2 regions of the Sedimentibacter sp. genome follow, and region 1 is predicted to be linked to the other one. Evidence: riboswitches for the same ligand, from Rfam matches in the RefSeq annotation. Region 1 holds a riboswitch; the other holds the start of a gene.
What was found. A riboswitch is a leader RNA that binds a small molecule or an ion and turns the genes downstream of it on or off. The one in region 1 is predicted to bind thiamine pyrophosphate.
Positions count from the first base shown of each region.

Region 1 (16,048 bases):
GTCAGATCCTTACTTATGAAGGTAAAATAATCGAACCTCTGTTTCACTCTACCAGCGGAGGGAGGACAGAAAATTCCGAAGATGTGTTTTCTGCTTCCATACCATACTTGAGAAGCGTTGAGAGCCCTTATGAAAGCGAAGCACCCAAGCTTCACGATTCTATCAGGGTGACAGTCAGCGACTTCATCAGCAAGCTTGAAGCTGTATACGGAGACCTGGGGCTTACCCGCGATAATCTGGATGATAAGATTCAGCTGGGTGAGGTCAGTGAGGGAGGAAAAATCAAGACCATATATATTGAAGGAAAAGAAATATCAGGCCGTGAGATGCGATCCATATTTGGTTTGAATTCTACCAATTTCAGTTTTATACAAACAGGAAACGAAATTGAGATACTTACAACCGGATACGGCCACGGCGTGGGCATGAGCCAGTGGGGAGCTGACGGTATGGCGGATGAGGGCTTCAACTACAAGGAAATACTGAAGCACTACTACACCGGAGTGGAGATTGTCAGCATGAAGTAATACAGTTGATAATTAGAAATGAAAAATTTTGAGTTTGATTTGTAAATTTTAAAGCAATTGAAAATAATGATGATTGCATTACATAAGCAGCTAAATAATTGTAAAAACTTTTTATGTACATCGAATAAATGGTATGTTATCATGGTATGTAACAAATTTGTTATCAAGAAAGGAAATTCAACTTATGATATTTATAGATGATACAGCTTATAAAGAATTCAAGGAACTGCTGGATGAAGCAAATGTCGATTCATACAACGTAAGAATCTCTTTAGACAACTACGGATGCAGCGGTCCCATATTCGGTGTTTCTATAAGCGAGCCAACTGAAGCTGACGAGGTGGAAACAATCAACGAAGTGACATTCATGGCAGAAAAGTCTGTGATTGAACAGTATGGCGGGTTCATAATTGTTTCAAGCGAAGAAAACAACGGAAACGGCGTAGGCCTTAAGCCTGTTGTTCAGCCTCAGTCAGGATGCAGCGGCTGCGGCGGCGGATGCCACTAAAACAATTAAGAATTAATAGTTAATAATTAAGAATTGACGCAGATAACGGCTAGCCGTTATCTTTTTTTGCAACAAAAAAGACTTGTGCTGGCACAAATCTTTTATTATTTAATCTTATAGATTAATCTGCTACATATGGAAGCAATGCTATTGTTCTTGCTCTCTTTATAGCTCTGGTTACCATTCTCTGATGCTTAGCGCAAGCACCTGTGATTCTTCTTGGTAATATTTTACCTCTTTCAGTTGTATATTTCTTTAACTTTCCAAGGTCTTTGTAATCTATATGTGTTGCCTTTTCCTGGCAGAACTGGCATACTTTCTTGCGAGGTCTTCTTTTTTGACCCATTCTGTCGTTCTTGTCGTTATCTCTAGCGTTTCCGCCTTGTCTTGAACTCATTGATATTTCCTCCTTCCGCTATTGTTGTTTAAAATGGTATATCTTCGTCATCTACCGGTTGGAAAATGTCGTTGTCTTCATCCGGGAACTCATCGAAAAAGCTGCTATCTGGCTGGATCGATCTTCCCTGCTGCGGAGCTGATGACTGTCCTTTTCCGCTGCCGATAAACTCTACTCTATCTGCAATAATGTCTGTTGTATATCTCTTTTCGCCTGACTGTGTAGTGTAACTTCCTGTTGAAATTCTGCCATGAACTGCGCACTGACTTCCCTTTGTAAGGTAGTTGGCGCAATTTTCAGCCTGTTTTCCAAAAATAGTAACATTTATGAAGTCTGCTGTAGGTTTTCCCTGGCTAACAGCTTGTTGCTTTTTTTCTCCGAACAATTCCTTGTCTACAGCTAAAGTCAATCTGGTCACAGCCATACCTGTCGAAGGTATGAATCTCAGCTCGGGATCCCGGGCCAACCTTCCTATTAATACAACACTATTCATTAGTTTACCTCTTTTATGTTTATTTCTATTCTTCTACAGTAATCATATGTCTGATAAAGTTATCACTGATTTTGCAAATTCTGTCTATTTCGTCAACAGCATCTGCGCCTGAAGTGAAATCTACAAACACATAATAACCTTCTCTTTTCTTGTCGATTTCATAAGCAAGTCTTCTCTGACCCCACTCATTAACTTTTTCGACAGTTCCTTGTCTTTGGGTTATTATGTTCTTTACTTTTTCGATTTCAGCATTTCTTACGTCTTCTTCAAGATTGGACAATAAGATAAAAGCGCCTTCATATTTTCTCATCATTTGAGTCACCTCCCTTTGGACTTTGGCCCCTGCTTACTCAGGAGCAAGGATAGCGAATATATTATAGCATTGCCGCCATTATTAAACAAGCATTTTTTTACTATTTTTCAAATTTTATTTTCAGCTTAATTTTGTTGACTAGTATGTGCATTAGTGTTACTATTAATGCAACTAAATATTTTCGGGAGCTTTTGAAGGCTGAGAGGAAACTTATGTTTCGACCGTACCTGATTTGGATAATGCCAACGTAGGGAAGAATGAATGAGAATTTATATTGGGTGTACTTCAAAAGAAGTGCACCTTTTTTGATTCCTTGAAATTCAAAACCAGAAATATTTAAATAAAAAATCTGGAGGTCTATATGACGAACGCAAAAAAATTAGCTCAGGCAGGGATTTTCATCGCTGTAGGAGTTGTGTGCTCAACTTTTTCGATTCCTGTGGGAGCTGCAAAGGTATTTCCCGTGCAGCACATGATCAATGTTCTGGCAGGTGTGACTCTGGGGCCAACTTATGCTGTTGGAATGGCTTTTGTTACATCTCTCATAAGGGTTATGATTGGAACCGGCAGCCTGCTGGCTTTTCCGGGAAGCATGTGTGGGGCTTTTCTCTGCTCCATGCTTTACAAGCACACCAAGAAGCCTTCCCTGGCTTTTGCAGGTGAGGTAGTTGGAACAGGAATCATCGGAGCACTTTTGGCCTACCCTGTTGCAGCGTTTATCATGTCAAGAGAGGCTGCCTTGTTTGGCTTTGTCGTGCCTTTCATCATGAGTTCAGCAGCTGGAGCAGGAATGTCCTATGTATTTATTACAGCTTTAAGAAAAACCGGATTTTACAAAAATATGGAGGTATGAAATGAACTACAAAACACAGATGGAAGCAGCAAAAAAAGGAATAATCACTCCTGAAATGGAAGTTGTCGCTTCCAAGGAGAACATAAATGCAGAAAAGCTGAGGGAGCTGGTCGCCAAAGGCAGGGTTGCAATACCTGCAAACATAAATCACAGGTCACTTAGCCCCGAAGGAATAGGAGAAGGGCTGAAGACCAAGATAAACGTGAACCTTGGAGTGTCAGGCGACTGCGCCGATTATGAAAAAGAATTTGAAAAGGTAAAGATGTCCATTGAGTTCGGAGCCGAAGCGATAATGGACCTGAGCAACTACGGAAAGACAAACACGTTCAGAAGCCAGCTCATAGACTACTCTCCCGCCATGATAGGCACCGTGCCAATGTACGACGCCATAGGATACCTGGAAAAGGACCTTCTTGAAATCAAGGCTGAGGATTTTCTGAAGGTAGTTGAAGCCCATGCCAGGGAAGGAGTGGATTTCATGACCATACATGCAGGGCTCAACAAAAGCTCCATTGCCAGCTTCAAGCAGTCCAAGAGGCTCACGAACATTGTTTCCAGAGGCGGCTCGCTGATTTTTGCATGGATGGAGATGACAGGAAACGAAAATCCCTTCTATGAACACTATGATGAGCTTCTGGACATACTTTACGAGTACGACGTAACCATAAGCCTGGGCGATGCCTTAAGACCCGGAAGCATCAATGATTCCACCGATGCGGGACAGATTGCGGAGCTCATTGAAATAGGACACCTGACCAAAAGGGCATGGGAAAAGAATGTGCAGGTGCTGGTTGAAGGTCCCGGACACATGGCTCTCAACGAAATTGCAGCAAACATGAAACTACAGAAAAGACTTTGCCACGGAGCTCCCTTCTATGTACTGGGACCAATAGTCACCGACATAGCACCTGGATACGACCACATAACATCGGCCATAGGCGGAGCTGTTGCTGCGGCCAACGGCGCAGATTTCCTGTGCTACGTAACACCTGCGGAACACCTCAGACTTCCGGATGTAAACGACGTAAAGGAAGGATTAATAGCTTCTAAGATAGCTGCCCACGCCGGGGACATTGCCAAGGGTATTCCAAACGCCAGGGACATCGACAACAAAATGAGCGATGCCCGCCGCAGAATCGACTGGGAAGAGATGTTTTCCTATGCCATTGACGGGAAGAAAGCCAGGGAATATTTCGAAAGCACCCCTCCCGCAGACAAGCACAGCTGCTCCATGTGCGGAAAAATGTGCGCCATGAGGACAACAAACAAGATACTTAACGGAGAGAAAGTTGAATTTACAAATTGAATGTGAAAGGAGCGAGTTATGTTTACAGATATGCTTAAAAACGTGAGAAAAGCTCACCCTCTGGTACACAACATAACAAATTACGTGACGGTCAACGACTGCGCTAATGCACTTTTGTCTCTGGGAGCCTCTCCCATCATGGCAGATGACGAGGAAGAAGTCGAAGAAATAACCGCCATAAGCAATGCTCTGGTCATAAACATCGGAACGCTTAACTCCCGCACAATCAAATCCATGATACTGGCAGGGAGAAAGGCAAACCAGCTTAGCATACCCGTGGTCCTTGACCCCGTCGGAGCAGGAGCCTCAAAACTCAGGACCGAAACAGCATTCTGCCTCCTGGAGGAAGTTAAGTTTTCTGTCATAAGGGGAAACATTTCGGAAATAAAGACCGTTGGACGACTGAGCAGCTCAACAAGAGGTGTTGATGCAGACATTTCAGACAGCATCGGTGATGACATCCTGGACAAAACCGCAGAATTTGCTGTTCACCTTTCCCGTTCAACAGGGGCAGTCATAGCTGTAACAGGAGCCGCAGACATAGTAACCGACAGCATCAAAACCTACATAATCAGAAACGGTCATCCCATGATGAGAAGGGTTTCCGGAACAGGCTGCATGCTTTCTTCCATAACGGGAGCTTTTATTGCAGCAAACGCCGGCACAGTTGACGCATGCGCCGCTGCCCTTTGCACCATGGGCATATGCGGTGAAACGGCTTACGAGAACATTTCATCCCGGGTAGAAGGAACATCATCCTTTAAAACGCATCTCATAGATTTCATGGGGCTCATAGATGACAACATGCTTGAAGGGAGGGCCAGAATTGAAGCCAGATAGAAACTCATTTTCACTTTACGCAATAACGGACAGGACCTGGCTTAAGGACAAAAGTCTGGCGAAAGCTGTGGAGGAAGCAATAAGGGGCGGCGCAACCTTTGTGCAGCTTCGCGAGAAAAACATAGGCCATGACGAATTTGTACGGCTTGCCCTCCAGGTGAAATCAGTCACCGACAGGTACAATGTTCCCTTTGTAATTAACGACAACATAGATGTGGCACTGGAAACCGATTCGGACGGTGTCCACATAGGTCAGAATGATGGAACTGTTCTGGCAGCAAGAGAAAGGCTGGGACACGGCAAGATAATCGGAGTCTCAGCAAAAACAGTAAAAGCTGCGGTGAAGGCACAGCTGGAAGGAGCCGACTACATAGGAGCAGGCTCTGTTTTCTCCACATCAACAAAGCTTGATGCAGAAAACATAACCATCGGAATTCTTAAGGAGATTGCAGACTCCGTCAGCATACCTGTTGTTGCCATAGGAGGCATAAGCAAGGACAATGTGCTGAAGCTTAAAGGTTCCGGCATTGACGGGATCTGTGCCATATCTGCCATATTCGGAAAAGGCGACATCAGCTCAGCTGCCGGAGAACTGCTGGAGCTTTCAAAAATGGTAACAGGAGGCAAGCTATGAGAACTATACTTACAATTGCAGGTTCAGACTGCAGCGGAGGAGCCGGAATACAAGCCGACCTGAAGACCATAACCAGCCACAGGATGTACGGAATGAGTGTAATAACAGCCCTAACGGCTCAAAATACCACAGGAGTTTTCGGCGTCATGGAATCCACCTATGAGTTCACTTCCATGCAGATAGATGCCGTGTTTTCAGACATACGCCCTGATGCCGTAAAGATAGGAATGGTGCCAAACAATGATATAATAAAAGTCATTTCTGAAAAGCTGGTGCTGCACAACGCCAAAAACATAGTGCTCGACCCTGTGATGGTTTCAACCAGCGGCAGCAGACTTATAAACAATGATGCCCTGGACATGCTGAAAACTACTCTTATGCCGCTGGCAACTGTAATAACGCCCAACATACCTGAAGCAGAATGCCTTAGCGGCATAAGGATAAAAAACAAGGATGATATGGAAAAGGCTGCAGCAATGATCTCCAGCCTGTACTCAGGACACATCCTAATAAAGGGCGGACACCTGGAGGACACCAGCGACGACCTTTTATACCGTCACGGGGAACTTTTCTGGTTCGAACAGGAAAAAATACTCAACAAGAACACCCACGGAACAGGCTGCACCCTGTCCTCTGCCATTGCATGCAGCCTGGCGGAAGGCTTCACCGTAAAGGAAAGCATATACAATGCAAAGCAGTATGTAACCGGTGCCTTAAAAAGCAACCTGAATCTAGGAAAAGGAAGAGGCCCACTGAACCACTGCTGGAACCTATAATTTGGTCATGTATCCCTAGGCGCAATGAGATACGTGCTTCCTCTTGAGGACAAAAAAACAGATGGACATATCCATCTGTTTTTTATGCTTTCACTTCATATTCGGCAGGCTCATTGCAGTAGCCACACTTTTTTTCCTGCTGGATTTTCGTGATTACCGGAGCTTTTTCCTCATCATTCACAATGTCGTCCAGTGCCATCTCAACGTGCTCCTTGCACGCATAAATTATTTCTTCCATGATTCACCTATATTTCATAAACCTTGCTTGACCTGTCTCTGTATGTCATGTCAAGGCAGATTCCCGGATTTACCTCTATGCAGTTTTCTTTCAGAATGTTCTCAACGGTCTTGTAGGCAAGCTGCGGAAAATTGTTTTCTTTGCTCAGATGCCCCAGCAGCACTATCTCATTTCCTCTTTTCACCACTCTGGTTATGAGGTGTCCTGCGGTGTCGTTGGACATGTGGCCGAATTCGCCCAGAACCCTTCTCTTCAGCGGCCACGGATACGGTCCTATGAGTACCATGTCTTCATCGTGGTTTGATTCAACAAGCAGAAGGTCTGAATCCATGATGCTGTTCGCTATGCTGTCTTTGACGCAGCCTGTGTCTGTAACGAGGCTTATTTTTTTGTTTTTGTAAAATATGTTGTAGCCCACCGGATGAGCCGCATCGTGTGATATGTCAAAGGACTTTAGTGTCAGGTCCCCAACTTCGGCAAAGTCATCCATTATTCTTATGTTGTGGGACTTGATGCTGCCCAGCGCTTCGCTCATGGCCTCCCACGTCTTTGCATTGGCATAGATGGGCACATCAAGACGCCTGGACATTATACCCGCACCCTGTATGTGGTCTGCATGCTCGTGGGTAATGAATATGGCATCGATCTTTTTCGGGTCTTCTCCTATATTAACAATTTCCTGCTGAATTTTTTTGCCGCTGAGGCCTGCATCAACAAGAATTGTGGTGTTTTCAGTTTTTATATACTGGCAGTTTCCGCTGCTTCCGCTGTACAACGAACAAAATTTTAATTTCAATTTGTCCTCCCGAACTTAGAATCAGCTTAATATTAACATAGAAATTCAATTAATACAATTAATTTCTTGTACAACCATGCATTAAAACATGGTTTCTGTTCGTCAATGCGAAGATTGTTCTATCACGGCTGTTGTCAGCATAAAATTTATTATATTATATTTCAGAGGTATGCAATGATTATTAAAATAAAATCCAGATTATTATTTGCATGCGCTGCAGCAATTCTATGTACGGCCCTGGCAGCAGCATTGTTATTGAACTCGGATCAATCGGTGTCGGTAAACGAGGAAAAAACATTCATAAAATGGGTTGATTTCAGGGTCTCCTACGAAGCCATGGACAAGGCGCTCAAGGCAGACATCAACAGCGTGGATGAAGAAGTGAAGCTCAACTGGATAGAGATACTTTCATACCTGGCCGTGCGTTACGGCGGAAATTTCTCAAATTACAGGGCTAAGGACATGGATGCTCTCATTGCAAAGCTTAAGAGCGGTGAAAGCATAGAGAGTCTCACGAAGGACATGAAACACTACAGCTATTACTTCGAGGCATACACCGCAGTGTTGGGAGGATTCGTGGGGCCTTATGAAATCCAGGTGGCCGATGAGAACAACCCAGGCAAAAAAGTATGGGTGCAGAAATACGGACTGAAGGTTTTTTCTCCCATAGCCGGAGGCTACTACTTCAACCACTATGATGACTTCGGGAACTCAAGAAGCTACGGCTTTACACGTTCTCACCTGGGCAACGACCTCATGGGGTCAGTGGGAACTCCCATAGTTGCAGTTGAAACAGGCCGGGTGGAGGCGCTGGGGTGGAACCAGTACGGAGGCTGGCGCATAGGCATCCGAAGCCTCGACAGCAAAAGGTATTACTACTACGCGCATCTTAGGAAAGACCATCCCTACGTGAAAACCCTTAAGGAGGGCGATATCGTCAAGGCAGGAGATGTAATAGGCTATCTAGGCATGACAGGGTACAGCCGAAAGGAAAATGTGAACAACATCAACGTTCCTCACCTTCATTACGGCATGCAGCTTGTATTTGACGAATCCCAGAAGGAAACTATAGCAGAAATCTGGATTGATGTTTATAAAATAATCAAACTTTTGAACAGAAACAGGTCTCCCGTTTCCTACAATTCAGAAACAAAGGAGTTTGAAAGAATTTACGATATTAGGTTCCACAATATGCAACAATAAAGGCCGCACCATATTCACTTTGCGGCCTTTATTCATGATTAATTTAAACTGTTCACTTCTTCAAGCTTTTCTGAAACCTTTACCATTATGGCAGCGGCTTCAGCCCTTGACAGGTAGTCATCCGGGCAGAATGACCCGGAACCTTTTCCTGAAATCAAGCCATTTGTGTACGCTGTCTTAATTGCTTCCTTTTCTTCCTGGCTCAGATTTCCAAGATCCTTGAATACGGTCGTTATGTCCAGATTTTCATACTTCTGGTCTTCATCGAAAATACCGTCCATTATGATGGTAGCTTCTTTTCTTGTGAGCCTTTCCAGAGGTTCAAGTTCTTCCCTGTAGCTTTTTAAAAGGCCCCGGTCATAAACATCCTCAATGTACGTCACTGCCCACGGATGGATTTCCGAGGCATCTGAAAACGGAAGCTTTGAATCTTCTATTGTTGTCACACCTTCTGTTGTTGATGCTTCGTTTTCTGCAGCTACAACTTCTTTTGAATCTTCTTCATTGTTTACGTCAATAGCCTTGCTCAGGAATATGAAGAACTCTTCCTTTGTGGCAATGCTGTCAGGGTTGAAGGACTTTGACTCGCTGATGATACCCTTGTTGTAAAGGTCCATTATATCCTTGCGGGCCCAGTGGAAAGCGATATCGTCATAGACGTATCTTCCGTGTTCTGTGTCTCCCGTTCGCAGCAGCCAGTTTCTTTCAATCCAGCCTTCAGTGTTTTCATCCACGTAAACCTTGTACCAGTAGAATCCGTTTTTGAGAACCGGACCGTCTGTTATTATCCCCAGCTGATTTCCTTCAAGCTCTCGAATGTACTTTCCTGCAGGCTCGTCACGAAGCTGGTAGGAATCTCTCACACCGTCAGTCCTCACATAGTCGTTCTTTTCATAAAAGACTATGTCCCCGCTGCTGGCGTAGGCTGGTGTAGGAACAACCAGCGACCTGCTGGGCAGTCCCGACGACGGAAGATATGAGAAATCAATGTTGCTTACCTTTTTTCCGTATTCCTTTTCAATTACGTTGTAAATCATCTGCTGATACGTATACTTCTTTGCATATGACGTCACAATGTTGGGATTATTGCTTTGAGCCCATCCATTGTATGCCCAGAGGGCAAAATACCAATTTTCCAAAATATTCGGGTCCATGTTTCCAACGCTAGACAAGGACTGGTAGGAGCTCATGCTCCACTTGTTCAGGAGTACATCCGCTCCGGCTTCTATGTTGTACCTGATGTCGTACTTAAGCCTGTTGGAGTCGTAGCCTCCGTTTCTGTTGCTAACCTGCATCAGCCCAATGCTGCTGCCGCTTATTTTGGGTGTTCCGTCTGAGTTGAACTGCTCAAAAACAGACTCAACCCTTGCTATTGCCTTCAGCAAAACCGAAGGAACAGCTCTTTCCCTCGCAACCTCATCTATCATTGATTCCAGTTCAGCCCTGGACGGGTTGCTTCCAGCAAAAGCCAGTGTGTTAAATGCAAATACAAAAACGAAAATTAATAGAATTATTTTTCGGGTTGTGGTTTTAAATATTTTCATATTTACAGCCTCCCTAATTTTATTTTTTAACCTCACCAGTTGTTTAGTTGTTTATCTGTATGCGGTCAATTGCGCTTAATATTTCTTTCTTGGTATTTTCTAAAACCTGCGTGGATTTGCTTTCATTTTCCTCATTTATGGAAAAATAAATTTTCAGCTTGGGCTCTGTACCGGATGGTCTTAGCACCAGCCACGATCCGTCTTCAAAACAGAATTTCAGCACATCAGACTTTGGATAGTCCAGATGCTCCGTCTTACCGTTTAAGAGATTTAATGAAGTCCCCATCTTGTAGTCGTAAACATGCAGTATGCTTTTGCCAGCAAAGGAGCTTGGCTTGTTTTCCCTGAAGTTTTCCATTATGGCCTTCATCTTGTTCTGACCTGTTGAGCCTGCAAAGGTCAGAGAAACAGTTTCCTCTATATAGTATCCGTGTTCCCTGTAAATATCCTTAAGCGCATCCAGGAGAGTGCTGCCCTTTTTCTTATAATATGCAGCCATTTCACAAATGAGCATACTGGCTATAACCGCATCCTTGTCCCTGACAAATGTCCCTGCCAGATACCCGTAGCTTTCCTCGTAGCCGAAGATGAAGCTGTGTTCCTCTGTGTCTTCAAACTGCTGCATCATTTCAGCAATATATTTGAATCCTGTCAGAGTGTCAAAGTTTGCCACATTGTACTTGGATGCGATTGCCCTTCCTATTTCACTGGTTACTATTGTCTTAATAACAGCTCCGTCGGCAGGAATTTTTCCCTTTTCATACATGGAGCTCAGCACATAATTCAAAAGGAGAGCCCCTGTCTGGTTTCCGTTCAGCGGAACGTAACTTCCGTCTCCGTCCTTCACAACCAGACCTACCCTGTCGCAGTCGGGGTCGGTTCCAATGATTATTTCGCCTCCGCCTTGTTCAGCTCTTTTTATTGCTATCTCAAAAGCGCTTATTTCTTCCGGGTTCGGAGACTTTACCGTGGAAAACATGGGATCCGGTTCTTCCTGTTCCTTTACCACAGTCACATTTTTGTAACCCAGCTCCTGGAGCACCCTTCTTACAGGCATGTTTCCTGTTCCATGAAGCGGAGTGTATACGATGTTAATATTCTTATCCACATCATCCCTGATGCTCAGGCTCTTAACCTTGTTTATGTAGACAGTATCCAGCTCGTTTCCCACCATAACTATTTTGCTGCTATCTTCGGATGTTTTTATGTCCTTAAGCTTAACACTGTTTATTTTCATGATTATTTCATCCGCATCTCCAACAACCTGGCCGCCAAACTGGTCATAAACCTTGTAGCCGTTGTATTCGGGCGGATTATGGCTTGCAGTAATCACAACGCCGGCCTTGCAGCCGAAATGTCTCACTGCGAATGAAAGTTCAGGAGTCGGCCTGAGGCTTTCAAACAAGTACACCTTTATGTTGTTTGCGGCAAAAACTGCTGCTGCCTTTGACGCAAATTCCCTTGACATGTTTCTTGAATCGTACGCAATTGCAGTGCTTATGTTTCCATCCGTGTATTTTTCATTTAAAAAATCTGCAATGCCTTGTGTTGCCTTTGCTACAGTAACGAAATTCATACGGTTTGTACCTGCCCCTATTTTCCCCCGCATGCCTCCGGTGCCAAATTCCAGCTCCCTGTAGAACCTGTCCTCAACTTCACTCTCAATTTTTTCGATTTTTTTCAATTCTTCTTTTAAGGATTCGTCTACAAACGGACTGTCCAGCCATACTTCCAACTTTTCTCTGTACATGACAACACCCCTTAATCCAAATTTATAGTTCGCAGATAAGCTTTGAAGCTGTCCCTCAAATCATCTCTCTTCAGTGCAAAGTCAACGGTTGCTTCAAGAAATCCTATTTTGCTTCCCACGTCGTATCTTCTGCCTTCAAAAATATATGCAAAAACATCCTCAATATTACAAAGATCCTTCAGTCCATCCGTAAGCTGAATCTCACCGCCCACTCCCTTTTTAGTATTTTCAAGGATTTCGAATATCTTTGGTGTTATTATGTACCTTCCCAAAATTGCTATGTTTGTGGGTGCCTTTTCCATTGCCGGCTTCTCTACCAAATCCTTAACAGTGTATATTTTGTCGTTTAATTTTTCGCCGGATACTATGCCGTACTTGTTAACATTTTCCCACGCTACCGGCTGCACGCCCAGAATTGTGGAGTTATATTCTTCAAACATTTCAATCATCTGCTTCAGGCACGGTTTTTTTGAATCAACCACATCGTCCCCCAGCAGCACGGCAAATGGTTCGTTTCCGACGAAAGATTTTGCGCAGTAAACAGCATGACCCAGACCCAGCGGATCTTTTTGCCTCACTGTGTGTATGTTTATCATTTTTGATATTTTTCTTACTTCTTCCAATAACTCTTCTTTGTGAGTTTTCTCAAGATTGTCTTCAAGTTCCACAGCCCTGTCGAAATGTTCTTCTATGGAGCCCTTGTTCCTGCCTGTGATTATCAGGACGTCTTCTATGCCAGAAGCAATTACTTCCTCGACTATGTACTGTATTGTAGGTTTATCGACTAAGGGGAGCATTTCTTTCGGAATTGCCTTTGTAGCCGGCAAAAACCTGGTTCCCAGACCTGCTGCAGGTATAACTGCTTTTTTAATTTTCATACTCAACCTCTGTATTTATTTTCCCAAATTGGTCAAATGCAATAAGGGACCCGGCAACCAGGCCGGAATCCCACATGTTCATTAAGATGCGCTGTAGTTAGTTTTTATGTTTTCGGTTATCAGTGAGTCTTTAAGCACATCCATATGCTCCAATGACTGTCCTGTTCCTTTTGCAACGCATGAAATGGCGTCGTCTGCAATCATAACATTCAATCCGGTCCTCTTGCTGATCAATTTGTCCAGACCTTGAATCAGGCAGCCGCCTCCGGTCATGATGATACCCTTTTCGCTGATGTCAGCAGCCAGTTCAGGCGGGGTTTTCTCAAGAACAGAGTGAACAGCATCAGCTATGGAGGTTATGGTTTCCTCAAGAGCCTCAAGCATGTCGGATGATGATATGGTCAGGTTTACAGGAAGACCTGTAACAAGGTTTCTTCCTCTTACTTCCATGTACTTTTCCTCTTCTGCGGGGAAGGCGGCCCCGATGTTGATTTTCAGCTCTTCAGCACTTCTAAGACCTATCATCACATTGTATTTCTTTCTTACATATCTTACTATGGCGTCGTCGCACTTGTCTCCTGCTACCTTTATGGATCTGCTGACAACAATTCCTCCCAGGGAAATGACTGCTATGTCGGTAGTTCCGCCGCCCATGTCTATTATCATGTGTCCTGAAGGCTTTGTTATGTCAAGACCTGCTCCTATTGCCGCAGCCACAGGCTCCTCTATGAGGTAAGTCTTCTTGGCGCCGGCATTGTTGCTTGCCTCAAGCACAGCTCTCTTTTCAACTTCTGTAACTCCGCTTGGAACACATATGATAACCCTTGGTTTTATAATGGAATTTCCAACTGCCTTCTTTATGAAATACTTCAGCATTTTCTCAGTAATGTCAAAGTCTGAGATTACTCCGTCCCTCAGAGGTCTGATGGCAACTATGTTTCCCGGCGTACGTCCAAGCATTTTTCTCGCTTCTTCACCGACCTCCAGGATCTTGTTTGTGTTTATGTCTATTGCTACAACAGAAGGTTCGTTAATTACAATTCCTTTGCCCTTGATGTAAACTAATACGCTGGCAGTACCAAGGTCTATACCAATGTCCATTCTGAAACTCATTTTTATCCTCCTGAATTTCCTTTTCATATATTTTACTGATTTTCGTTCAAATTATGCAAAATGTACCATTAAGATACAATGATAAAAATTATACCACATAATTCTTTATATTTCAATTTTTTTGTTTTTGTCTTTCACAACCTGTCAATGAAATACTTGTGCTATTTCGTCCATAGTAAGGCACAGCTGCCAGTACTTTCATAATGAAATGAATGATATCGGACAGAGGACGAAATAAAAATGTCTGCCCGTGGACAGACATTTTAATCTCATGCAAATTTGCTTAATTCTTATTTGAGCAGTTTCTTTATTTTTTGAACAGGGTCCAAAAGTTCGCTCAGCGATCTGTCGTAGTTCAACGTATCGATGATGTTTGCAATGTATTTGGACATGTCAACTTCTTCATACCACGGTTTACCCATAAGTTCAGGCTTTCTGTAAATCATGTTCGTAGTGAATATTTTTGTGATTATGCCTTCTTTAAAAGCATTGTCAAATTTGTCGAATCCTTCCGTGAACAGTCCGAAAGCAGAGAAAATATACACGTTTCTTGCTCTTCTTTCCTTGAGCTTCTTTGCAACGTCAATCATGGAATCTCCTGAAGCAATCATGTCGTCAACGACAATCACATCCTTGCCTTCCACGTTGTCTCCCAAAAACTCATGGCTTATAACCGGATTCTTTCCGTTTACGATTACCGAGTAGTCCCTTCTCTTGTAGAACATTCCCAGATCCAGTTCCATAACAGACGAGTAGTAGATGCATCTGGACATTCCGCCTTCATCGGGAGAAATGATCATCATGTGGTTTCTGTCAATATCGGCATCAGGAACGGCTCTAACAAATGCCTTTATCATCTGGTAGTGTGGATGGAAATCCTCAAAACCGTGAAGAGGAATTGCATTTTGAACTCTCGGATCGTGAATATCAAAGGAAATGATATTTTCAACTCCCATGTTTGTGAGTTCCTGCAATGCAAGGGCGCAGTCCAGCGATTCCCTTGTGGCTCTCTTGTGCTGTCTTCCTTCATAAAGCATAGGCATTATAACATTGATTCTCTTTGCCTTGCCGTTCATGGCAGCGATGATTCTCTTAAGGTCCTGGTAGTGGTCGTCAGGACTCATGGGCACTTCCATGCCGTACATCTTGAACTTCACGCCATAATTAAAAACATCGGATATTATGAATATGTCATGGCCCCTTACAGTCTCATTGATCACACCTTTTGCTTCACCTGATCCAAACCTTGGACAAACAGCATCCAGCAAAAATGTCCTTACAGGATTTGATCCTTCCTGGTAAATTACCCCGTTGTTATCCTGTCTCCACTCTTTCAGATAGTAGTCAATTTTTGCCGCAATTTCTTCGCAGCCCTTCATTGCTATTATTGACAAGTCTCCAAACGGCTTGGGCTCACTGTACACATAATCATTTATATTCATTTTTTCCTCCAGTTTAAACAATGCATTCATTTCTTCTGTTCTTCTATTTCTTTTTACATTCTATCAAATATTTATCAATTGTCAAAAGAAAGTGCCTGGAATTTTGTTAAGTTATCTTAACAAACGCAGCCTGTTTATTGTTCATTCTTTTGGAGAGCTTGAACTGCAGCGTCCGGAACAATCTTAATCAGTTGCAAGCAAAAAGGCGCCAGTATCAGCGCCTTTTTACACAATCTACACCTACATGTAAATTTTGGCTATCTGAGCAGACAGTTCCTCGTAAGTAAATGGTTTTTCCATGATAATCTGCCCTCTCCTGGCCAGCTCCTCGTAATCATTCTGTCTGGCATAACCTGTTATAAAAATAACAGAAGCATCTTTTCTGGCCTCCTGCATGTGCTCAAACAGCTGTCTTCCCGTCATTACAGGCATTGATA
Region 1 is NZ_JBCFAS010000004.1:9,604-25,651, forward strand. Features, by position in the region: gene spoIID (stage II sporulation protein D) at 1-527, shown strand, start outside; gene AAGU76_RS14940 (HesB-like protein) at 712-1,035, shown strand; gene rpsR (30S ribosomal protein S18) at 1,157-1,381, opposite strand; gene ssb (single-stranded DNA-binding protein) at 1,461-1,925, opposite strand; gene rpsF (30S ribosomal protein S6) at 1,951-2,238, opposite strand; TPP riboswitch at 2,410-2,510, shown strand; gene thiW (energy coupling factor transporter S component ThiW) at 2,600-3,091, shown strand; gene thiC (phosphomethylpyrimidine synthase ThiC) at 3,093-4,397, shown strand; gene thiM (hydroxyethylthiazole kinase) at 4,416-5,237, shown strand; gene thiE (thiamine phosphate synthase) at 5,224-5,871, shown strand; gene thiD (bifunctional hydroxymethylpyrimidine kinase/phosphomethylpyrimidine kinase) at 5,868-6,647, shown strand; gene AAGU76_RS14985 (CxxH/CxxC protein) at 6,730-6,885, opposite strand; gene AAGU76_RS14990 (MBL fold metallo-hydrolase) at 6,893-7,681, opposite strand; gene AAGU76_RS14995 (M23 family metallopeptidase) at 7,856-8,884, shown strand; gene AAGU76_RS15000 (S-layer homology domain-containing protein) at 8,923-10,428, opposite strand; gene AAGU76_RS15005 (phospho-sugar mutase) at 10,472-12,178, opposite strand; gene galU (UTP--glucose-1-phosphate uridylyltransferase GalU) at 12,190-13,056, opposite strand; gene AAGU76_RS15015 (rod shape-determining protein) at 13,138-14,169, opposite strand; gene AAGU76_RS15020 (ribose-phosphate pyrophosphokinase) at 14,460-15,611, opposite strand; gene AAGU76_RS15025 (ATP-binding protein) at 15,852-16,048, opposite strand, start outside.

Region 2 (16,048 bases), on a different contig from region 1:
CTGGATGCATAACAGTGTGTTTATGAATCATCCCAGATTTTTGGAGTCACTCGGCATGACAATGCAGGAATATGGTGTAAAACCAGAAATTGAAATTTTCGATTTGGGTATGATTTATAACTCCTTGTATTATCTGAAAAAAGGAATTTTGAAAGCCCCTCTTCACTATCAATTTGTATTGGGTGCTGCAGGTGGTGCGGCAGGAACGGTAGATAATTTATTGTTTATGAAAAATCTAATACCTGAAGGGTCAACCTGGTCGGCATTTGGTATAGGGAAGAGTCATGTGCCTATAATGCTGGCTGCAATAGCACTAGGTGGACATATAAGAGTAGGATTAGAAGATAATTTATACTTTGGTCATGGTGTATTGGCAACAAATGAGCAGCTGGTTGTGAGAGCATCCAATTTAGTGTGTGAATCTGGAAATGAAGTGGCTTCGCCTGATGAAGCCAGACAGATATTGGGCTTAGCTAGGTAAAAAGGAAGGAGATTCTCCTTCCTTTTCTAAGAAAAGAATGGTTCTTAAAAATAAAAGACACACATTTGTTTCTGGAGGAAGATATGAGTAAAAGTGTAGTAATTGTAAGTGCGGCAAGAACACCAATTGGGTCTTTTATGGGAGCTTTTTCCGAACTAAAGGCTCAGACATTGGGAGCTATAGCCATGAGTGAAGCTATAAAGAGAGCTGGCATAGAAACTTCAATAATTGATGAAGTCATAATGGGAAACATTGTTGGTGCAGATCCACGAGGAAATCCTGCAAGAGAAGCGCTTTTAGAAGCAGAAATTCCAATATCTGTTCCGGCTTTTACTGTTAATAAAAACTGTGCTTCAAGTGTAAAGAGCGTCACTCTTGCAGCAGCCCTGATTAAAGCAGGTGAATCCGATATAATCCTTGCGGGAGGAATGGAAAACATGACCAAAGTCCCGTATATATTAAGAAATGCAAGAAAAGGGTTTCGTATGGGAGAACAAAAAGTTGAGGATTTACTGATACTGCTGCTGGAAGGAATGGGATTAACTGCAGAGAGATTAGCAGAAAAATATGGTATCAGCAGAGATGAACAGGATGAATTTGCTTTGCGTAGTCAGTTGAAAGCATCAATGGCTCAAGAAAATGGCTTTTTTGAAGATGAAATAGTACCAGTAGAAGTAAGAAGCAAAAAAGGAAGCATTATTGTTACTAAGGATGAAGGCATAAAATCAAATACTAATTTAGAAGTGCTGTCTAAACTAAAGCCTGCCTTTAAAAACGGGGGCACTGTTACTGCGGGAAACTCTTCAACCATAAATGATGCAGGTGCAGCTCTTCTTCTTATGAGCGAAGCTAAGGCCAGAGAACTTGGATTAAAACCTTTAGTAAAAATATTAGGATGGGCTTCTGCAGGCTGTGAACCTGATATAATGGGCATTGGGCCTGTACCGGCAACCAAACTTCTGATGAACAAAATCGGAATGAAGATTTCTGACATAGATTTGATAGAACTGAATGAAGCTTTTGCGGTACAAAGTCTTGCAGTGATCAAGGAATTAGATTTGGATATCGAAAAGGTTAATGTTAATGGGGGAGCTATCGCACTTGGGCATCCGACAGGGGCTACCGGCTCAATTCTTATAACAAAATTAATTTACGAAATGAAAAGAAGAGCATCACAAACCGGTATGGTTACATTGTGTATCGGTGGGGGACAGGGAATGTCCCTGGTTTTAGAAAATGTGTAGATTCACATATACAGAGTTCTTTAACTTTATTGGTTGCTGTATTTTGTGATTAGAAATAGAATAACATATAGTTATCATATCGAATAAGCATAAATTCTAAACTCTTATTAATTATTGTTGTTTAATGGTTTAGTAAATGATATGCTTATTTTTGTGAGGAAATATTTAACATTGGAGGTACTATGAAATTCAAAAGCCCTTTATTGGTTGTAAACGATATCGAAGAATCAAAAAAGTTCTACAAAGAAGTTCTGGGGTTAAGAGTCATCATGGATATTGGAGCTAATGTCACCCTAACCGGCGGTGTTGCTCTGCAGACAAAGGAAAGCTGGAAAAGATTCATAAATAAAAATGACAGTGAAATAGCCTTTAGAGGCAATGATGCTGAATTGTACTTTGAAGAGGATGACTTTGACAGCTTTATAGAAAAATTAAATGCTCTTAGCTGCATTGAGTATGTTCATCCTGTAATGGAGCATTCATGGGGACAAAGAGTGGTGCGTTTCTATGATTTGGACAAACATATTATCGAAGTCGGAGAAAATATGAAAGTTGTATGCAAGCGTTTTTTGACCAGCGGACTTTCTGTGGAAGAAACGGCAATTAGAATGGATGTTCCGGTAAAGTATGTTCATCAATGTGTAAAATGATGCGTCAAAGTACTAGATTAAAAGCTATAAACAACTATAGCATAGTAAAATTCAATTAATAATTTCAGGAGAATATCATGACAGCAGCAAAAAAACTAAGAGAAATGCTATCTCAGAATAAAATAATTGTGGCTCCAGGCGCATATGATGCGTGGTCTGCAAAGTTAATCTCAAAATCAGGCTTCCAGGCAGTTTATATGACGGGTTACGGTGTATCTGCAAGTGTGTTGGGAAAACCGGATATTGGATTAATCACGTTGACCGAAATGGTGGCAGCTGCAAAAAACATAGTTGATGCAGCAGGAGACACACCTGTTATAGCAGATGCAGACAACGGTTATGGCGGTAATCTTAATGTAATGCGCACAGTGCAGGAATATGAGCGTGCCGGAGTTGCTGCCATACAGCTTGAAGACCAAGTCACGCCAAAAAGATGCGGGCATATGGAAGGAAAAGAAATAATATCCAAAGAAGAAATGGTTGCAAAGATTAAAGCAGCTGTATCCGCAAGGAAAGATCCTGACCTTTGCATAATTGCCAGAACTGATGCAAGAGCAGTCAATGGTTTTGAAGATGCGCTTGAAAGAGCAAAGATCTATGAAGAGGCGGGTGCTGACATCATATTTATTGAAGCGCCGCAGTCTGTGGATGAAATGAAAAAAGTTGCTCAATGCATAAAGTCACCTCTTCTTGCCAACATGGTTGAAAAGGGTAAGACTCCAATGCTTAAAAACAATGAACTTGAAAACATTGGATATAAAATAGCCATTTATCCCGTATCTCCTTTGTACGCTGCCACTAAGGCAGTTATTGACATCCTAAGCAGCATGAAAGAAAATGACACATCCTTGTCTTCATTGGATAAGATTGTTGATTTTCCGACGTTCAACAGCATGATTGATCTGCAGGAGCTGCGCGAATTGGAAAAGTCGTTCTTATAAGTCGGAAAAACAGTAAGCGTCCATATACTCACAGACCTTTAGAATATAAAACCTACATAAATAACACTCAAGCGATCAATCCTTTGAGTGTTATTTATCCTTTTTATTATTTATTTGCTCCTGAGCGGCAGCTGTTAATATTGTCTGGCCTACATTATTAATGAATTTTCCAAGTATTATTTGATCTTTTGCATCGATGCTGTCTATAAGCAAAATACCGATCAAAGATGACAAAAGTATAAACTGCTTTGGAGGCAGTGAAGTAATACATGAAACCAACGCCTTATATGTATTGTTTGATGCATTGTTTTCTCCTACTGTTTCTGAGGTATCATCAATACCTAAAGTTCTAATTATATCATCAAAGCCCATATTTTCTTTATTCATATAACCATTCCTTTTAAAAGTTTACTATATTAATATATGCCATAATTCATTTGTGGTTCAGCGATGACCCTAAAGTTAAAATATACAGCGTAGCATAAGCAGGTAGCCATTTTAAAAGACAGACATAAAAATTTCAAAGGCCATGGTTATGAGATGATAAACATGGCTTTTTAATACTATATATTTCTGAAATATGGCTGTATTTAATATTGTCAAAGAGATACAAAAGTTGTAGTATATAAAGAAAAGTTAAAAGGAGGGGTTTTATGGAAATAAGATTTTCTGATAGGGCAAATGGTTTAAAAGCTTCTGAAATAAGAGAACTGCTTAAACTGACTGAAATGCCCGAAATAATTTCCTTTGCAGGCGGTCTTCCGGCCAAGGAATTATTTCCGATAGAAAAGATAAAAGAAGTAATTTCAGAAGTTATGGATAAGGATGGTGCTGCAGCACTGCAGTACGGCCCTACGGAGGGATACAGGCCTCTCAGGGAAATAGTCGCGACAGAGAGAATGTCAACTGCACACATGAATCTTACTGCCGATGATGTGATCATAACCACAGGTTCTCAGCAGGGACTTGAGTTTTCAGCAAAGCTGTTTCTGAATAGGGGTGACGTTGTAATTTGCGAAAGTCCCAGTTATCTTGGAGCCATAAATGCATTCAAGGCTTACGAACCAAAATTTGTTGAAGTTGAAATGGATGAGCATGGCATGATAATGTCAGAGCTTGAAAAGGCTCTGAAGGAAAATCCTGAAGCAAAAATGATTTATACAATTCCTGATTTTCAAAATCCAACAGGCATAACACTCTCCGATGACAGAAGAAAAAGAATTGCTGAATTAGCTTCAGAGTACAAGATTCCTGTAATAGAGGACAATCCCTATGGAGAACTCATATATGAAGGAGAAGTTCATCCTGCAATAAAGAGTTTTGATAAGGAAGGTTGGGTTGTGTTTCTAGGCACTTTCTCAAAAACCTTCACTCCAGGTCTGAGGCTGGGATGGATATGCGCTTCACCTGAAATACTAAATAAATACGTGCTTATAAAGCAAGGAGCCGATCTGCAGTCAAGTTCACTGGACCAGAGGATTGCTGCAGTATTCATGCAGAAGTATGATTTAAACGAACACATAGAAAAAATCAGGGATGTTTATGGAAAACGCAGAACACTGATGCTTGAAAGCATGGACAAGTATTTTCCTGAAGAAGTGAAGCATACAAATCCCTACGGCGGACTCTTTACGTGGGTTGAGCTGAGAGAGGATCTTGATGCTGCAGCTATAATGGAAGAATGCATAAAAGAAAATGTTGCTTACGTTCCGGGAGGAAGCTTCTTCCCAAACAGCGCCAGAAAGAACTTTTTCAGAGTGAATTATTCATGTATGCCTGATGAAAAAATAGTTGAAGGTATAAAAAGATTGGGAAAAGTTTTAAAAAGGTACTATTAGTGTTCATAAAATGATTTTAACATATGAGATCCTTCGCTAACGCTCAGGATGACAGGAATGCACTAAATACAGCATCCTGTTTTATAAGACTGAACCAAAAGAGCTGTCCTGGTAGAAACATCTATTTGGACAGCTCATTTTTTAATCGGCAGGATTTACTCAGCCTGCTGCTAATCTACGAGGAAACTTAAAAGAGCGATGGAAATTAATTTGTCTTCGACAGAATCTGAACGTGACGTCATAACCAATGGTACTTTTGTGCCAATTATCACTGAGCCAACTCGCTTTTTAGCGTAATACGTTATTAAGAGCAAGAACAGGTGCCATATCCTTTGTTCAGCTGTTAAGATTAAGATTCAATTCCAAAGTATTTTCAGGTGCCATGTCCATAACCGGAGCCGCTTTTTTGATGTTCTTTGCTGTCGGTCAGATATCACTTGGAGCAAAAGCCTTTGCTGTTGCTACCGGTTCCGGACAATATTATGTCGGTTTATTGCTGACGGTAATTGTTACAATAATTTACACCATGTCAGGCGGTATAAAATCTCTCGCTAAGGTAGCCGTTGTGCAGGGTGTTATAATGCTGATATCTGTTTTAACAATAGCAATTGTTCTATTAACAAAAAATGCAGCAGCTTACGGAAGCCTCGAAGCAGCTTTGAGAACTGCTGCAGAAACAAAACCTTCGCTGGTTCTTGCAGATGCCTGGGGTTTCTGGCAATCTCTTGGACTAGCCATATTCGGTGGAGTCGGTTTGGGCAGTATTCCTCATGCGCTGTCAGTAACCCTGACATACAATGACCACTACAAGCTTGCCAGAGGTGCCATGATAAGCTGTATCGTATTTACGGTTTGTCAGGGAATCATGTGCATGATCGGACCCTGGACTTATGCATTGAATCCAAATATTCAGTCAGCTGACTACACTACCATGTATGTTGCAACGAACCTACTTCCTTCATGGTTGGGCGGAATCATATTCTGCGGAGTGTTTGCAGCCATCCAGTCTTCAATAGCCGGTGTTTGTATGGCAGGAGCTGCTCACCTTTCAAAAGACTTCATAGTTGACTGCCTGCTGCCTGATACGACAGATGAGAAGGCTGCAAAAATCAATAATGTAATGGTTCTTGTGGTAGCTGCTATAGCTGTTGCAATAGCTTGGTTCCCATCACCGTTAACTCAGATGGTAATAAACTTTGCAATAGGTGCTCTTGCTTCAGCATGGTACGTGCCGGTATTTATGGGATTCTACTGGAAGAAAGCAACCTCAACAGGCGCTTCAGCTTCAGTGATACTTGGTGCCATGACTTACATAGGATTGTATCTTGTTTCCACAAATCCGGCTACTAAACCATGGTGGGTTGCAAACATGGGAAACATGAATCCATTCCTGATTTCGATAATCGTATCATTCCTCGGAATGTATGTGGGAAGCTTATTGACACCAAACAGGAAATCGCCTTTGGGAGTTTACCAGGTTTGGTTCTGTGAAGATTATGATGAAAAATATGCATCACTGAATTTCAGTAAGAGTTCGAAGTAGTTAATATTTAACGCTTTGTAACAATAAAGCGGCTGTGGATTATTGTCCGCAGCCGCATATATTTGAAATCTTTATATCCATTCAAAATTTAATCTTTAAACATAATCCTAAACTGTTCTTTTATCATTTTTGTCCAATCTATTATATCATCTTGTTTATCATTGTTAGTACACCATTTCATAAGTATACCTGTAAAAACAGCAATGCAATGAATATAAGTCTCATTAAAACTCATTTTAGTTGAAAAAGCATTTTCATTAAGTGCATTCTCTATTATTGAAGTCAGATTATCAACATAAGAACGTCCTTTTACTCTAACATCTATTGATGAATTAACTTGACTTACATATGATGCTCGGGTTATTTCTTTGCCTATTTTTTTGAAATAATTAAACGCACATAAATTTAAGCTGATTAATTGTTCTTTGAAGGGAAGCTTTACATCAAAGAAATAATTTTCTGCTATGTATTTATCCAAACCTGAATTGACAGACATAGTAACTATGTAGTCCTTTGAAGGGAAATAATAATAAAAAGAGCCCTTTGTTAATTCACAATTATTGCATATATCATCAATTGTAACTTTATTTACGCCGTATTTTTTAAACAATTCTATTGCTGAGTCTAAAATAATCTGTCTCGTCTGTGCAGATTTCTGTTCTTGAAATGTTGTATTAATCGACATGTTTATCATCCTAGTTATTTTTTTTATTCATGTGATTAATTGTAATAATTTTATAATTTAATGTCAAGCCAATTAAAATTAGAAAATGTTTGTTAGTAACTTGACAAACAATTGGATGCTGATTATAATATAAAACATACCGCATAACATACCGCGGTATGTTATGCGGTAGAAAATTTTATAATTGGGGAGAGAAAATTATGTTTAAAAGAAATTTTAAATCTTTAACCGCTTTGATGCTAGCTGTTTTAATGATAGTATCAATGGTTACGGGTTGTTCACAACAAAGTGCAGCAACTCAGAATGCGGCACAACAGAGTTCTGCAAAATTGTATAATGCTGGAACTTATACTGGTGAAGGAAAAGGAAACAATGGAACAATTAAAGTTGAGGTTACATTTACAGATGCCGCCATTGAGAGCATAAAGGTAAAAGAACACAGTGAAACTGCTGGGCTCAGTGACCCGGCTATCGAAAGAATTCCAACAAAAATAGTTGAAGGACAAACGTTAAAAGTCGATGCTGTAACTGGCGCAACAAACAGTTCTAAAGGAATCATCGAGGCAGTAGCTTCTTGCGTGCAACAGGCTGGAGGAGATGTGGAGTCTCTAAAGGCAGCAGAATCTCAAGCAATTAAGGAAGAATCAAAAACAATTGAAAAAGAAGCGGATTTATTGATTATAGGTGCAGGCGGGGCAGGACTTACTGCTGCAAATGCTGCTATGGAGAACGGAGTTAAAAATGTAATATTAATTGAAAAACTGGCTTCTTTCGCCGGTGCATCTTCAATTGCCGGTGGTCTCGCCGGCGGAGGCTCCAAATTGCAGAAATCTTTCGGCTTAACTGATGACTCACCTGAAAAAATATTTATGGATATAGTAAAAGGTGGAGAGTATGCAAATGATCCGAGGTTAACTTGGATATGGGCTAATGAGATGGGACCAACACTGGATTGGCTTATAGAAGATATGGGAGTTGTTATTGAAAATCAATTCTCTAATTTCCCTGAACACTCAGTTCAACGTTCTTACTACGTAACGGGCAAAAGTATAAAGATGCTTGAAATTTTGGCTGAGAAGTTTGAAGCTGCCGGTGGAACTTTAATGATGGAGACTGAAGCTAAAAGCCTGATAATGGATGGAGATGCGGTAATAGGAGCAGTAGCAGTTGACGGCGATGGCAATACAGTAAATATAAAGGCTGAAAAAACTATTCTGGCAACAGGTGGCTTCGGAAATAATCCTGATATGCTTTCAGATGCTTTGGACGGGGTATTATTCTATGGAGCAGCTTCTTCAACAGGTGAAGGCATTATTATGGCCAAAAATGCAGGAGCAAAACTTAAATTCATGGACTACGTTAAAATGTACCCTCAGGGAATTGAAGTTGAGCCCGGAAAAGGAAGGGTAGCAACTGTTCATAGCATGCAAACAACACAAAAGACAGGCGCAATATATGTTAACAAAGAAGGCAAGCGTGTTGTAGATGAAAATTTAGATTTTGTTTCTATAAAAAATGCTACAAAAAAACAAACTGATAAGATAATTTACCTGGTAATGGATCAAAAAGCTTGGGATAAATGGAGCGTACTTGCAAACGGAGATGAAAATTCAAGTGCTGCTGGAAAATTCACATTTGAAGAGCAAGAAAAATGGTTCAATACGCCTGATGGAACTCCTATTTTTAGACGTGGCAATAATATTGAAGAAGTTGCCAAATCTGCTGGAATTGATGGGGTAGCATTAAAAGAAACTATAGACAACTGGAACAAGATGGTTGAGGCAGGAGCAGATTCTGAATTTGGCCGTGAAGAGCTGTTCACGCTTGATACGGATGGGACATACTACATAGTTGAACAAAAACTCAGGTTTGCTACAACTTTAGGCGGCCTCAGCATAAACGAAAACTTTGAAGTTTTAAATGCAAATGATGAAGCTATTCCAGGTCTATATGCTGCCGGAGAAAATGTTGGAGGCATCCATGGATATGAATCAATGCCTACGTGTATGCTTTCATGGGCAGTTACATCCGGCAAACTTGCAGGGGAATCTGTTGCGGCTGCTTTAAATAAATAATCAATATTATAATACAAATTAGCGGCTGTGGACTATTGTCCGCAGCCGCATATGTTTGAAATCTTAATGTCCATCGAAAATTTAGTTTTGCTGTCCATGATTTCATAGATGTCTGTTATGAGTTTTAAAACCTTGCTTTTTTCGCCTCTCACGAAGGTTGAAAGAACTCCCACGCTGTTTTCAAGACCTGAATCTTCTATGATGTCCAGCACTCTTTTTACATCTTCCATATAATCGTCACTGACGATTGGAGTGAATGTTATCTGGCATGAAGCTATTTTTTCCACAGGGCACATATGTAACCTCCCACTGTTTTACCAGCCATTTCATTTTCCTTTTCGTAAATGTAATCCTCTTCAGGGGAAAGGGGAGAAATAAACAGGCATTGACCGGAATCAGCAAGTTTTTCTTTGTTCCAGTTTTTTAAGTCATCTAAAGTTTTAAACTTTGCGTACTTAAACACGGTATCCTTGTTGAAGTCTTCATCCTGATATAATTTTCCCCAGCTGCTGTTGGCTGAAATGGTTCCAATCAGCACCTGGCCGCCTTCCTTGACAACCCGAAGCATTCCTTCAAGAGCCTTCGGAGCATCCTCATCCTCTACAAATTCAAAGGCAGCCATGGAAAATACTGCATCAAATTCATTTTCCTTAAACTTTAAATCAATCAAATCCATATGCAAAAACTTGATGGGGAGATTTTCTTCTGCTGATTTTTTGCGTGCAATGTCAAGCATGTTGTCTGAAATGTCAATTCCTGTAACATTGCAGCCCATCTTTGCAAGCTTTATGCTGAAGTTACCTGTACCGCATCCGATGTCCAGAACATTCATGCCCTTTTCAACGCGGATCATTTTAAAGGCAAGGTCTGTTTCAACCTTATCAACAAAGTTTCCCTTTTTATCCGTATACCATGCATCGTAATCAGATGCAACATTATCAAATATAGCCATGATTCTCACTCCGTTTCATTTGTACTGCAGCTATTCAAGACTCTTAATGATGTGTTTTTTATAGCTCATGAATTTTTCGCTCACGATGAAATCCTTATGCCTTGGTTTAGGTTCGTCAATTGTTATTTCTTCCGTAATCTTACCGGGTTTTCCTGCTATGATATAAATCCTGTCAGATAACAATATGGCTTCGTCTATGTCGTGGGTAATGAGGAATGTCGAAAGCTTTATTTGCTCCATGACATTCAAGTACCATTGGTGCATGTTGCCCTTTGTAATGTTGTCCAGTGCGCTGAAAGGTTCGTCCAACAATGCAACCTGGTTTGAAAAAAGATATGTCCTAAGCAGTGCGGCCCTTTGTCTCATACCCCCTGACAGCTGGTTGGGATACTTGTTTTCAGTGCCTTCAAGCCCAAACTCTTCAAAATATTTTGAAGTGTATTCACGAGCCTTTGATTTTTTCTCTCCCCTTATGATCAAGGGGAGAGATACATTATCAATTATGGTTTTGTAGGGAAGAAGCAGGTCTTTTTGCAGCATGTAGCTTACATTGCCTGTTGTTCCCGTTATGTTTTTACCGTCCAGTTCAACCGTTCCGCCATCAGGCTTTACGAGGCCTGCTATCACATTGAACAACGTTGTTTTTCCAACTCCGCTAACTCCTAAAATGGCGACAATCTCTCCCTGTTTCAATTCAATGGAAATATCATCTATGACTTTAGAACCTTCATAGCTGACAGTTATGTTTTTAGTAGCTAGCTTATTCATCGGCTGATCCTCTAATCTTTGTATTTATCAAATTAATCCATAAGGTATAGGTTTGTAAATCCTGCCCCTTTAGGAATTTCACTTTCAATGAGCTTGTTTTCAAACAGCCATCCATAGAAGCCGTCCCATCTTTCCTGGTCTATATAACCCCACTGCGCCGCGTCTGCAATATATTGGTCAGCAAGCCATTTCTGACTTTCTATTACTATTTCTGAATCCAGTTCAGGAGCAGCTTCAAGCAGTATCTTCGCTGCATCCTCAGGATTTTCTATTGCAAATTCATATCCCTGTTTTATGGCAGACAGTGCTTTTTTTACAGTTTCAGGATTTTCCTGCGCATAATTGGTGTTTGTGATAAGTACAGGGCTGTAGTAATCAAGTTCTGTACCGTAGTCAGCAAAGTTTAAGTAGTTTGTCTCTAGTCCCTTAACCTTTGTTGCTATGCCGTCCCATGCATAATATACCCAAACGGTGTCTATATCTGTCTGCAAGGCTGTGATAACATCGGTTACAGTGCTGGGCACCATTTCTATTTCATCGAAGTTTCCGCCGTCATCTTCAACTATCTTTCTGATGATGGCCTGCTCAATGGGCATATCCCATGTGGCATAGTTGTGACCGGCCATTTTGGCAGGGGAGTCAATACCGTCTTCCTTAAGTGAAATTATACCTGAAGTGTTGTGCTGAATCAATGCGGCAACTGCTGTAATGGGCATTGAGTTTGCAGAAGCAAAGTTTGGTGCCAGCGTGTCCTGGAAGCTTATTCCGAATTCGGCTCCGCCGCCGCCAACCAAGGCTTCAGCTCCACCCTCCGGCGGCTGCATGATTTCAACGTCCAGTCCCTGTTTAGCAAAATATCCTTTTGACTGGGCAACATATAAGCCTGTGTGGTTTGTATTGGGCGTCCAGTCAAGTACGATTCTTACTTTCTGATTTTCAGCAGTCTGATTGTTGCTGCCCTGATTCTGAGACTGGTTTGAACTGCAGGATGCAAGCACAAACAGTGAAAGCATCAGCACAGCAACCAGATACAAAGATTTTCTTTTTATGTTTTTCATTTTCATTGTCCTTTCAATTTTGATATTCAATTTTCTTTTTTTGTATTTTCCCATGGCATTGCTGATTTTTTTAGAAAAGACACTGCAAACATCAGCAGCAGACTTATGGCTGAAATAAAAAATATAACAGCGAACATCTTGTCAAAGGAATAAGATTTTCTTACCCTGGTCATATAGACACCAAGGCCCGTGAAGCCTCCCAGCCACTCAGAAACCACAGCCCCCACCACCGAGTAGGAAACTGAAATTCTAAGACCTGAGAAAAACTGGCTTAAGGCACCTGGCAGCTTAATATGTATGAAGCATTGAAGCCTGTTTGCACCCATTGCCCTCAACAGATTAAGAGCATCCTTGTCTGCGGAGTTAAACCCTTCCAGCAAGCTAACGGCTATGGGGAAAAACGTCGTTATGACTATCAGCGTGATTTTGGGCAAAATTCCGTAACCCAGCCAAAGAACCAAAAGAGGTGCTATGGCAACAGTAGGAACAGTCTGCGTCAGAACCATGATTGGGTACACGGATTTGTAAAAAAAGTTGAATCTGTCCATGAGTACGGCAATGACAAATCCCAGCGCTGTTCCGATGGTCAGGCCCAAAAACGCTTCAGTCAAAGTTGCCTTAGCATGTTCCATCAAAAGCGGAAAATCATTGACAAATGCCATAACCACATCAGCAGGAGAAGGAAGCATGTACTTCGGCACAACCCCCGTGGTGGATAAAAGCTGCCATACGATCAATATGACAACTATGGCAAAAAACGGAGATACCTTATTGATGATGCTTTGTAACTTTTTTTTCAATAGTCAGCACACCACCATCCGGAGCATAACCTATTTTTACATATGAAGATACCTTCGGAGCTCCTGCCTTGACTGCTATTAACTGGCAGTTTTTAACTATTTCCATCAGTTGGTCATAATCTCCTTCAATCGAAGTTTCGCTTGGTCCCACATAGTAATTTAATCCCGTGCTCTTAATATACGCAATTACTTCATCTACAATACGGATTACCTCTTCATCAGAATCCACATGCGGTAATACCTGAATAGCTACATTTGCTTGCATAAAGCCCTCCTGAAATTTAATTAGTATAGGTATAACAAAAACCTCTCCGGCAATGGGAGAGGTTGTAATCCTAAAGGTTATGCGCCAATATATACAATCCCTACGCCAGCATTACCTGGATCAGGTTCCAAACAGTTTTACTGTTTCAGGGTTTTGAACATTGGAGTAGTCCGCTTCTCAGCCTAATTCATTAAGCTCCCCTATGAATTAAATATTATCATAATGAAATGTTGTTGTCAAGGAGTGAGAAGAAATCAAGTTCTTTGGAGGTCTTTGTTGGCGGTATCTTCAATGAAACCCAGTTTAAAAAGTATAGCGGTTCGGCTGCTGACATTCAGCTTGTTGAAGATATTATCCATATGTGTCCGAACAGTATGAGTACTGATATACAACTTTGAAGCTATTTCTTTGTTGGAGAATCCCTGAGAAAGCAATTCCACAATTTCCAGCTGTCGTTCAGTAAGGTTGTATTTATAGGTAAAAGCATGCACATTTTGGAGTTTTGTTGGTGATTTTTTAATTATATAAAGAAGGTAATAGGTTTCAACACCGTTTTGCATACTTGGAACAATCGAAGGCACTATCTTGATAGTATAGTTATCCAGTTCATAATAAATGGCTGAAGTGGAATCCTTGGATTGAAAAGATATATTAGGCAATATATTTTGCACAACTTCATGGACTGGATCAGAAATAAAGGTTTCGCTTAAAAGATCGAGACAATAAATTTTGGCAATCTCATTACTGTTGATGATATTCCTTCTTTGATCAAGAACAATCATGCCTATGGGCAGCTGTGATATGCAATTTTTGTAAATCTGCTGCTCATTTTTTATTTGAGTTCTTACAAGATACTCGTGGAGTTGATAAGTTATATTGTCATAAAGACTTCTTAGAATCTCATAATCCCTGGGAGTAAAGTTACCTTCTTCTTTCGGACGAAATATACCAAGCGCACCGATCAGCTGGTTATTGAACTTTAGGGGCATGGCTACTTCATAATATAGATTATCCTTTTTCAAGAAATCTTTGTAATACTCCGTTGCTTCAAATTGTTTTAAGGACATAAGATCGGTTATTGCAATCGTTTTCTTAGTCATCATAAAGTAACCCATGTTAATTGGATGGAAAATATCTGTTTTGAAATAGTACTCAGCATACATCTGAAAAAGTTGTCCACTTATATTGAGGCCTATAGGGCTAGAAAACCGGCCGTCAGAATCAATTAGATGAAATGTGAGGTAGTTGAATGAAAAAATATTTGAAATGTTTTTTAACAATTCATAACGGTAATCTCCCTTACCGTTATGAATTTGAGAAATAAACTGCAGGATTTTGTCGTAATCCTTAATTGTGAGAAGACTTCTGCCCATATTAAGACCTCCCTCAAAAATTTTTTATCATGCCATTTTATTATTATAATTATATAAATATTTTAAATTTTTAGCAATAATAAATTGTTGAAACTATAAAAATACGTAAATTTACGTATGTGTTATTCAAAAAAATAAGGAATTTATGCGATGATAACGATTTTATTATTTGATAAGATTTAATAAAAAAGAAAGGAGAGACAAATATGAGCATTGAAGTTTATATGCCAAGATTAGGTGCGACTATGAAAGAAGGGACCTTGGTAAACTGGTTTAAAAAGGAAGGCGATACTGTTAAAAAGGGAGAGTCTTTGGCTGAAATATCTTCAGAAAAATTGACCAGCGAGATTGAGGCATCAGCAGATGGATATATGGACAAAATCATTGTCCAAGAAGGAGAGACAGTTCCTGTGGCTACAGTAATAGGAATAATTTCTGAATCAAACAGTAATACGAACCACCATACTGCACAGTATACAGAAATCAAAATAGAGGATCAACAGGGTCCTAAAACAATATTAGAGTCAAAACCGGTTAGCAGCCTTAGAAAGGTTATCGGAGAAAGAATGTCTGAGAGTTTACGCATATCGCCACAGGGAACAATGACTACGCGAGCAGACATGACGGAATTGATATTATTAAAGGATGAATTAGCTGAGCTTGGAAAGAAAGTTACATACACTGACATATTTGTTAAATTAGTAGGTCTTGCCCTTGAGAAAAATCCACTTTTAAATGCATCTATGGAAGATGGCAAACTGGTTTTATATAAATCTGTTAACATCGGCGTTGGAGTAGGAAGCGAAGATGGATTGTTTGTGCCTGTTATAAAAAATGTAGAGCAAAAAAGCCTGATGCAAATATCACAGGAAATTAAAGATATGGCATTAAAAATTAAAGAAAAACGTATTACCTCTGATGAAATGACGGGTGGAACATTTACTATCAGCAACCTTGGAATGTTTGATGTTGATATTATTACTCCTATCATCAATCCACCTGAAGCTGCTATTTTGGCTATCGGAACCACCCGCAAGGAGCCAGTGGCTTTAGAAGATGATAGAATAGTTGTACGCCCCATGACCACTTTATCTCTGACAGCTGACCATGCTGTAATGGATGGAATTCCTGCGGTAACTTTTTTATCAACAATTAAGGATCTCATGAAAAATCCAAAGGAAATTATTAATATTTAGCGGAGGAGGATCATTAGTAATTAAATTCAGTTAAGTCGAAATAAGTCAATCTAAAAACACAATGGAGGTGTAAAAATGAAGTACTCAGAAAGTGAATTGCTAAAATTTTATGAGCAGCTGGTTAGGGGTCGTAAGTACGAAGAAAAAATAATTACTCTGCTTGGACAGGGTAAGCTACA
Region 2 is NZ_JBCFAS010000001.1:944,482-960,529, reverse strand. Features, by position in the region: gene AAGU76_RS04540 (3-keto-5-aminohexanoate cleavage protein) at 1-481, shown strand, start outside; gene AAGU76_RS04535 (thiolase family protein) at 565-1,725, shown strand; gene AAGU76_RS04530 (VOC family protein) at 1,908-2,375, shown strand; gene AAGU76_RS04525 (isocitrate lyase/PEP mutase family protein) at 2,453-3,316, shown strand; gene AAGU76_RS04520 (hypothetical protein) at 3,407-3,703, opposite strand; gene AAGU76_RS04515 (PLP-dependent aminotransferase family protein) at 3,970-5,154, shown strand; gene AAGU76_RS04510 (hypothetical protein) at 5,480-6,697, shown strand; gene AAGU76_RS04505 (TetR/AcrR family transcriptional regulator) at 6,786-7,382, opposite strand; gene AAGU76_RS04500 (FAD-dependent oxidoreductase) at 7,583-9,457, shown strand; gene AAGU76_RS04495 (YkoF family thiamine/hydroxymethylpyrimidine-binding protein) at 9,490-9,753, opposite strand; gene AAGU76_RS04490 (class I SAM-dependent methyltransferase) at 9,732-10,409, opposite strand; gene AAGU76_RS04485 (ABC transporter ATP-binding protein) at 10,440-11,177, opposite strand; gene AAGU76_RS04480 (ABC transporter substrate-binding protein) at 11,210-12,235, opposite strand; gene AAGU76_RS04475 (ABC transporter permease) at 12,262-13,035, opposite strand; gene AAGU76_RS04470 (thiamine-binding protein) at 13,004-13,300, opposite strand; TPP riboswitch at 13,381-13,512, opposite strand; gene AAGU76_RS04465 (response regulator transcription factor) at 13,555-14,673, opposite strand; gene AAGU76_RS04460 (dihydrolipoamide acetyltransferase family protein) at 14,880-15,869, shown strand; gene AAGU76_RS04455 (thiamine pyrophosphate-dependent dehydrogenase E1 component subunit alpha) at 15,945-16,048, shown strand, end outside.
Region 2: linked by a shared signal. The riboswitch ahead of AAGU76_RS04470 (thiamine-binding protein) and the one ahead of thiW (energy coupling factor transporter S component ThiW) in region 1 are both predicted to bind thiamine pyrophosphate.